DNA from 2 places in the Roseateles sp. GW821-FHT09H10 genome. Region 2 is predicted to be linked to the other one. Evidence: riboswitches for the same ligand, from Rfam matches in the RefSeq annotation. Region 2 holds a riboswitch; the other holds the start of a gene.

Region 1 (4,181 bases), on a different contig from region 2:
AAGCAGGCCGGCCTGCACGCCGAAGCCCTCGTGCAGAAGCGCCGCCAGGGCATGGTCCAGGCGCGTGACCGGGATCAGCACGCCCACCGCGATGACCGAGCCCGGCAGCGCATAGCCCAGGCCGGCGACGCGGTGCGACCAGCGTGTCGCCGCACTGCGCTGATCCACGCGCGCTGCATAGGCGATCAGCAGGGCCAGGCCTGTCGCCAGCAGTGCCGTCGTGCCGGCGACGAGCACGCTGTTGCCGGCCAGCGTCAGAAAGCGCGGGCCGAACTGCGCGTCGCCCTCGGTCAGCGCCATCTGCAGCATCAGCCCGGCCGGCAGCAGGAAGCCGCCGAGCAGCGGCAGCGCGCAGCCCAGCAGGGCCAGGGCCGCACGCGGCCCGCGCAGGCTCACGCGCGTGATGCCGCGGCTGCGCAGCGTGCTGTCGTGAAAGCGCGAGCCGCCGCGCGACAGCCTCTCCAGCGCCAGCACGAGGACGACAAAGCCCAGCAGCACCAGGGCCAACTGGGCCGCGGCCGTGCGGTCACCGAGGGAGAACCAGGCGCGGTAGATGCCCGTCGTGAAGGTCTGCACGGCGAAATAGGACACCGTGCCGTAGTCCGCCAGCGTCTCCATCAGCGCCAGCGCGACGCCGCCGGCGATGGCCGGCCGGGCCAGCGGCAGCGACAGGCGCCAGAACGCGGCAAGAGGCGACAGCCCCAGCGTGCGGCCGACTTCGATCATGCCGCCGGCACGCTCCAGGAAGGCTGTGCGTGCCAGCATGTAGACATAGGGGTAGAGGACCAGCGAGAACATGGCGACGGCGCCGCCCAGCGAGCGCACGTCGGGGAACCAGTAGTCGCCGCGCTTCCAGCCGAAAGCTTCGCGCAGCCAGCCCTGCACGGGGCCGACGAACTGCAGCAGGTCGGTGTAGGCATAGGCCATCACATAGGCCGGCATGGCCAGCGGCAGCAGCAAGGCCCACTCGAACGTGGCGCGCCCCGGGAACTCGTAGCGGGTGACCAGCCAGGCCGCGCCGACACCGAGGGACGCCACGCCGAGGCCCACGCCCAGGCACAGCCAGAGCGTCGCGACGATGTAGTCCGGCAGCACGGTGGCCAGCAGATGCTGCCAGGTGCCGGCCGTGGCCGGCGAGAACACGCCGACCGCCACCGACAGCAGCGGTGCCGCGATCAGCAGCGCGGCGAGCACGGCCAGCCAGCGCAGCGAAGGGAGGCGCCGGCGTGCGGCAATGGGAAGGCTGAGGGCCGATGGCATGGCGCGCAATTATCATGACCGCGACCCGCCCGACATGACCGCCACCACCGACACGCCACCCTGGCTCGCGCTTGACCACATCGACATCGCCTATGGTGAGCGCAGGGTCGTCGAGCAGTTGTCGCTGACCCTCGCGCCCGGCCGCATCGGCTGCCTGCTCGGGCCCTCGGGCTGCGGCAAGACCACGGTGCTGCGCGCCATCGCGGGCTTCGAGCCGCTGCTGGCCGGCGAGATCCGGCTCGACGGCGAGCGCGTCAGCTTCCCCGGCTGGGAGCTGGCGCCGGAGCGCCGCCGCATCGGCATGGTGTTCCAGGACCATGCCCTCTTCCCGCATCTGACGGTGGCCCAGAACGTCGGCTTTGGCCTGCGCGGCGTGGCCGATGCGGCGCAGCGCATCCAGGAGATGCTGGAAACGGTGGGCCTGGCGCATGCCTCGGCGCGCTACCCGCACGAGCTGTCCGGCGGCCAGCAGCAGCGCGTGGCGCTCGCCCGCGCGCTGGCGCCGCGGCCCTTGCTGCTGCTGCTGGACGAGCCTTTCGCCAACCTCGACGTCGAGCTGCGCGAGCGGCTGGGCGCCGAGTTGCGCGGCCTGCTGGCGCCCTCCAACACGACGGCCCTGCTGGTCACGCACGACCAGCACGAAGCCTTCGCCATCGCCGACGAGATCGGCGTCATGTCGGAAGGCCGCATCCAGCAATGGGACAGCGCCTACCAGCTCTACCACCGGCCAGCCAACCGCTTCGTGGCGGACTTCGTGGGCGAGGGCGTCTTCCTGCCCGGTCAGGTGGAGAGCGAGCTGGAGCTGCGGCTGGAGCTGGGCGTCGTGCGCAGCGCGACACCGCTGCAGGCAGGCGCTGTCGACGTGCTGCTGCGCCCCGACGACGTGGTGCATGACGACGCCAGCCCCATCACCGCCACAGTCACCGCCAAGGCCTTTCGCGGCGCCGAGTTCCTGTACACCTTGCGCCTGCCCAGCGGCGCGGCGGTGCAGTCGCTGGTGCCCTCGCATCACAACCATGCCATCGGCGAGCCCATCGGCATCCGGCTCGAACTGGACCACGTCGTCACCTTCCCGCGTTGACAGCGCGCCCGGCGGGCCGCTACATTCGCCCCCGCTCCGGGGTGCCCGGGCCTGGTTGAAAAACCGAGCCCAGACGCTGAGACGGTCATTGAGGACCGAACCCGTGAACTTGAACCGGCTAATACCGGCGTAAGGAGAGCGCATGCCTCGCGGCGTGCAGGCGCAGCCCCAGCCGGGCCGCGCCTCACCCACAGGCGGCCCTGGAGCACCGCATCACAGCTCCAGGAGACCGCCGCCATGAATGCCCCCGACCAGAACCTCTCGCTCGATGAGCGCCTCTCGCTGACGCGCGAGCCTTTTCCGGCCTCCACCAAGATCTACGTCCCGGGCAGCCGGCCCGACGTGGCCGTGCCCATGCGCGAGATCGCGCTGACCAATGGCGAGCGCGTCGTCGTGCACGACACCTCCGGCCCCTACACCGACCCCAAGGCCACCATCGACGTGCGCCGCGGCCTGCCACCCATCCGCTCCAGCTGGGTGGGCGACCGTGCCGATACCGAGGCCTATACCGGCCGCACCCGCGTCGCGCTGGATGACGGCGGCAAGGAGGACAGCGAGCGCATCGCGCAGCTGCGCGCCGAGGCCGCTGCCCTGCAGCGCCAGCCGCGCCGCGCCGCCAGCGGCGGCAATGTCAGCCAGCTGCACTACGCCCGCCGTGGCATCGTCACGCCGGAGATGGAGTTCGTCGCCCTGCGCGAGAACGGCAAGCGCGAATGGATGCGCGACTACCTCGGCGACGCCGAGCGCGAGCAGCGCCTGCGCGGGGACTCGCTGGGCGCTGCCATCCCCGAAATCATCACGCCGGAGTTCGTGCGCCAGGAGGTGGCCCGCGGCCGCGCCGTCATCCCCGCCAACATCAACCACACGGAGCTGGAGCCGACCATCATCGGCCGCAACTTCCTCGTCAAGGTCAACGCCAACATCGGCAACTCGGCCGTGACGTCCAGCATCGAGGAAGAGGTGGAGAAGCTGGTCTGGTCCATCCGCTGGGGTGCGGACACGGTGATGGACCTCTCCACCGGCCGCAACATCCACACCACGCGCGACTGGATCGTGCGCAACTCGCCCGTGCCCATCGGCACCGTGCCGATCTACCAGGCGCTGGAGAAGGTTGGCGGCGTGGCCGAGGACCTGACGTGGGCCATCTTCCGCGACACGCTGATCGAGCAGGCTGAGCAGGGCGTCGACTACTTCACCATCCACGCCGGCCTGCGCCTGCCCTTCATCCATCTGACGACGAAGCGCCGCACCGGCATCGTGTCGCGCGGCGGCTCCATCCTGGCCAAGTGGTGCATCACCCACCACCGCGAGAACTTCCTGTACACGCACTTCGAAGAGATCTGCGAAATCATGAAGGCCTACGACGTGACCTTCTCGCTGGGCGACGGCCTGCGCCCCGGCAGCGGCGCCGACGCCAACGACGAGGCCCAGTTCGCCGAGCTCAAGACGCTGGGCGAGCTGACCAAGGTGGCGTGGAAGCACGATGTGCAGACCATGATCGAAGGCCCCGGCCATGTACCCATGCACCTCATCCAGGCCAATATGGCCGAGCAGTTGAAGCACTGCGACGAGGCGCCTTTCTACACGCTGGGCCCATTGACCATCGACATCGCCCCGGGCTACGACCACATCGCCTCGGCCATAGGTGCGGCCATGATCGGCTGGATGGGCACGGCCATGCTCTGCTATGTGACGCCCAAGGAGCATCTCGGCCTGCCCGACCGCGACGACGTCAAGCAGGGGCTGATCGCCTACAAGATCGCCGCCCATGCGGCCGACATCGCCAAGGGCCACCCCGGCGCACGTGCGCGTGACGATGCGATGAGCAAGGCCCGCTTCG
Region 2 (4,181 bases):
GGCTTTGATTTGGCTCCCCGACCTGGGCTCGAACCAGGGACCTACGGATTAACAGTCCGGCGCTCTACCGACTGAGCTATCGAGGAAAAGTTCTATGTCGGCATGACAAGCGGTTGCGTCATGCGTCTTGTCGTCTTTCGACGAGATTCTGTTGGCTCCCCGACCTGGGCTCGAACCAGGGACCTACGGATTAACAGTCCGGCGCTCTACCGACTGAGCTATCGAGGAACAGAGCCCGTGACTATAGCAGTTTTTTGAGCGGCTTCAGAGCCGCACCTCGAGACTCGTGCGGAAAGTCCGCGGTGCGAGGGGGTAGAGGTAGCTGTGCTCGAACTGCCAGGGCGACTCGCGCCAGGCGCGGCGGTTGCTCAGGTTGTCCACGGCGGCGCGCCAGATCCAGGTCTGGTTGCCGACATTGCGCAGATAGCGCACACCGGCATCGGCCACCGTCCAGGAGGGCACGGCGATGCTGTTGTCGGGCGTCGCGAAGCGGCTGCCTTCATGGCGGATGCCGAGCTGGGCCTGCAGGCCGGGCAGCAGGTCCTGGCGCACATGGGCCTTGATCGTCGTCTCCGGCACATTGGGCGGACGCAGGCCGTTCAGGCCCGCGTCAGCGCTGCCTTCGCGGCGCGCCTTGAGCTTCATGGCGCTGCCGAACAGCCCGCCGCCGCTCCACTTCAGGTCGGCGCTGGCCTCGATGCCGCGATGGCGCGCGTAGCCGTCGGCGCGGCGCTCACAGCTGCCGTCGACGTCGCAGCTGCCGATATCGCGCCACGCCGGCCGGCGGATGTCGAAGGCGGTCAGCGAGCCTTCGACACGCTGGCTGCCCGTCTTCAGGCCGATCTCGGTCTGGCGGCTCTTCAGCGCCGGCAGGGCCTGGCCGCGGTTGATGTAGCGGGCGCGGTTGGGCGCGACCTCGCTCTCGACGCCCTGGCCCCAGCTTGCGTAGACCAGCCAGTCGCTGGCGATGGCGTGGCTCAGAGCGACCCAAGGCGTGGTGACGCCTTGCGAATAGTCGGTGGCGCGCGAGCCATCGGTGCGCACGCTCTCGCGATGCAGGCGGGTGTGGCGCAGGCCCAGCCAGGCGGTGGTGCTGGCGCCCAGGGCCACGCGGTCGCGCAGATAGAGCTCGTTGCTGCGCTCGTCGCGGTTGGTGTTCTCGTCGGTCAGGTCGGGCTGGGCTGTGGTGACGGCACTGCCGTCGATGTTGCCGGTGCCAGCGTAGTTGTAGGCCTGGCGCTGGAAGCGGCTCTTGAACTGGCTGGTCAGTCCACCGACGGTGAGGTCATGGCGCATGCCAGCCAGCTGCACCGGGCCGGTCGCGGAGATGTCGAGCGCCGTCGTGTCGCGGTGCTCGTTCTCGCTGCGGAAGTCGTAGAGGTCGTAGCTGCCGTCGGGGCAGAAGCGGTCCGGGTAATAGTCGCCATTGGCGGCGCTGCAGCCATAGGCATAGGCCAGGCGGTCGTCGGTGCGCAGGCGCTGGATGCCGAGGGCCGCCTGGGCACGCCATTCGCCGCCCAGCTTCTGCTGCACGCGCAGCGACGCATGCGTGTTGTCGAAGACGACGGGCAGGCTCCAGGGCTGGTTGTTCAGGTTGAGCTTGGGGTCGATGCTGCCGGCATCGGGCAGGCGGTTGCCGAGCAGGCTGAAGCCTTGCTGGCTGGGCTGGCTCTGGCGATTGAACTCGATCTCGGCCTCGACCAGGGTGTCGGGGCTCAGGCGCCAATCGGCGGCCAGGGCCGCGGTGTGCGAGCGGCCCTTGCTGTTGCGCAGCTCAGGCTCCAGATGCGCCGCGGCGAGGTTCACGCGCAGGCCGAACTCGCGGCCGGCGCCGAAGCGCTGGGAATGGTCCAGGCTGGCCTGCACCGAGCCGCCCTGGATGGCCTCCAACATCAGCGCCGTGCCGTCCTCGGCCAGCGGGCGCTTGACGACGAAGTTGACGATGCCCGCCGGCGAGCTGGTGCCGGCCTGCATGCCGGAGCTGCCCTTCAGCACCTCGATGCCCGACTTGTTGACCAGCGACAGCGCGGTCTCGCCCATGATGGGCAGGCCGTCGCGGCGCAGGTTGAAGCGGTTGTCGAGATCGAAGCCGCGGATCTTCAGCTGCGACCAGTAGCCGACGGCGTTGTAGGCGTCGGAGATGGAGGCGTCGAGCTTGGTGATGCCCGAGAGCTGGTGGATGCCCAACTCGTCCAGGCGTTCGGCCGACAGGCTCAGGGCCTGCATGGGCAGCTTGGCCGGTGGGTCGTTGAAGCCGGACAGGCTGGGCACGGCCTCGGTGGCTTTGCCGCTCACGCTGACTTGGGGGAGAGATTGGGCCGAAGCGAGATTGGCGGCGAGCAGCGCCGTGGCGGCCGCGATGGAGGAAAGAGAATGGAGTCGTGCCATCGGAATGCAAAGCGATGGCAGGTCGGCAAACGCGGCGGGGCTCTGGAGACGAGAGAGATGAGAGGCCCGGCTGATCGGCTGCTTCCCTGCGCGAGGATTACCTCAATCAGGTTCAAAGGGACTGTCTCAGTCGCGCGCTGCCGTGGCAGGCGCAACACCCCTAGCGAAGACGCGCCCCACGAGGCGGCGCGTAGGCCGGATTCTACGGGTTACGTGCGGTTGCGGCCTTCCATCTCCGCGCGCAGTTTGTCCTCCTGTTCACGAAGCTCAGGCGTGAACTCGGCGCCGAAGTCCTCGGCTTCGAAGAAGGGCCGGATCTCGATGTCGCTCGGGCCGGTCATCGGGTTGGGGCAGCGCTTGACCCATTCGACGGCTTCGTCCATGGACTTCACGTTCCACAGCCAGTAGCCGGCGATCAGCTCCTTGGTCTCTGAAAAAGGGCCGTCGATGACGCTACGCTCCTTACCCGAGAAGTGCACGCGCTTGCCGGCCGAGCTGGGCTTGAGGCCGTCGCCGCCCTGCATGATGCCGGCCTTGACCAGTTCCTCGTTGTAGGCGCCCATCGCCGCCAGCAATTCGGTGGAGGGCATCTGGCCGGCTTCGGACTCGGCGGTGGCTTTGACGATCACCATGACACGCATCGGGGTCTCCTTGGTTGAGATGCGCACGGTACGACGATCCGCGCGCCGCCGTTTCGTCAAAGCGTAAAAAAGCCACCCCCAGGTGGCTCGTCGCGAGGGCGCTTCGGCCTCAGTCGAACACCGGCGACTCCACGCCCAGCACCTTGTGCAGCTTGGGGCTGGTCGTCGTGTACTGCAGATGCACGCGCTTGTCCGGGAACACATAGGGCGCCGCGCCGAAGGCCGCCAGCGCGGTCTCGTGGAAGCCGCTGAGGATGAGCTTCTTCTTGCCCGGATAGGTGTTCACGTCGCCGACCGCGAAGATGCCCGGCACGCTGGTCTCGAACTTCTCGGTGTCGACGACGATCTGCTTGCGCTCCAGGGCCAGGCCCCATTCGGCGATGGGGCCGAGCTTGGGGCTGAGGCCGAAGAAGGCCAGCACCTGGTCGCAGGGCACGACGCGCGTGATGCCGTCGTTGCCGGCGATCTTCAGGCCGGTCAGCTGGCCGTCGGCCTCCGTGATGCCGACGGTCTGGCCGACGATGAACTGCATCTCGTGGGCGTCGCAGAGTTCATGCATCTTGGCGACGCTGGCCGGCGCGGCGCGGAAGCCATCGCGGCGGTGCACGAGGATGACGCTCTCGGCCTTGTGGGGGTTGCCGTCCTTGTGGGCCGCGCAGAAGTTCAGCGCCCAGTCCAGGGCCGAGTCGCCGCCGCCGATGATGAGCAGGTGCTTGCCGGCGAACTGGTCGGGGCCCTTGACGCGGTAGTGGACCTGGGTGCCCTCGTAGGGCTCCACGCCCTCGACCTTCAGCGTGCGCGGCTGGAAGCTGCCCACGCCGCCGGCGATGAAGACCGTCTTGGTGACGAACTGCGTGCCCTTGCTGGTCTCGACGATGAAGCCGCCGTCTTCCTGTTTCTGGACGACGGTGACTTCCTGGCCCAGATGGAAGGTCGCGCCGAAGGGCTCGATCTGCCTGAGCAGGTTGTCGGTCAGCTCCTTGCCGGTGCACACGGGCACGGCCGGGATGTCGTAGATGGGCTTGTCGGGATACAGCTCGATGCACTGGCCACCGGGGTAGGCCAGGCTGTCGATGATGTGGGCCTTGATCTCCAGCAGACCCAGCTCGAAGACCTGGAAGAGGCCGACCGGCCCGGCACCGACGATGACGG

Evidence for each region. A riboswitch is a leader RNA that binds a small molecule or an ion and turns the genes downstream of it on or off. The one in region 2 is predicted to bind thiamine pyrophosphate.
Region 1: linked by a shared signal. The riboswitch ahead of thiC (phosphomethylpyrimidine synthase ThiC) and the one ahead of AC07OY_RS17505 (TonB-dependent siderophore receptor) in region 2 are both predicted to bind thiamine pyrophosphate.

What each region holds. Positions count from the first base shown of each region.
Region 1 is NZ_JBWKOB010000007.1:20,108-24,288, forward strand. Features, by position in the region: gene AC07OY_RS26150 (ABC transporter permease) at 1-1,260, opposite strand, end outside; gene AC07OY_RS26155 (ABC transporter ATP-binding protein) at 1,295-2,341, shown strand; TPP riboswitch at 2,369-2,494, shown strand; gene thiC (phosphomethylpyrimidine synthase ThiC) at 2,579-4,181, shown strand, end outside.
Region 2 is NZ_JBWKOB010000003.1:421,944-426,124, forward strand. Features, by position in the region: tRNA gene AC07OY_RS17495 (tRNA-Asn) at 11-86, opposite strand; tRNA gene AC07OY_RS17500 (tRNA-Asn) at 153-228, opposite strand; gene AC07OY_RS17505 (TonB-dependent siderophore receptor) at 265-2,388, opposite strand; TPP riboswitch at 2,455-2,560, opposite strand; gene AC07OY_RS17510 (YciI family protein) at 2,598-3,029, opposite strand; gene AC07OY_RS17515 (NAD(P)/FAD-dependent oxidoreductase) at 3,139-4,181, opposite strand, start outside.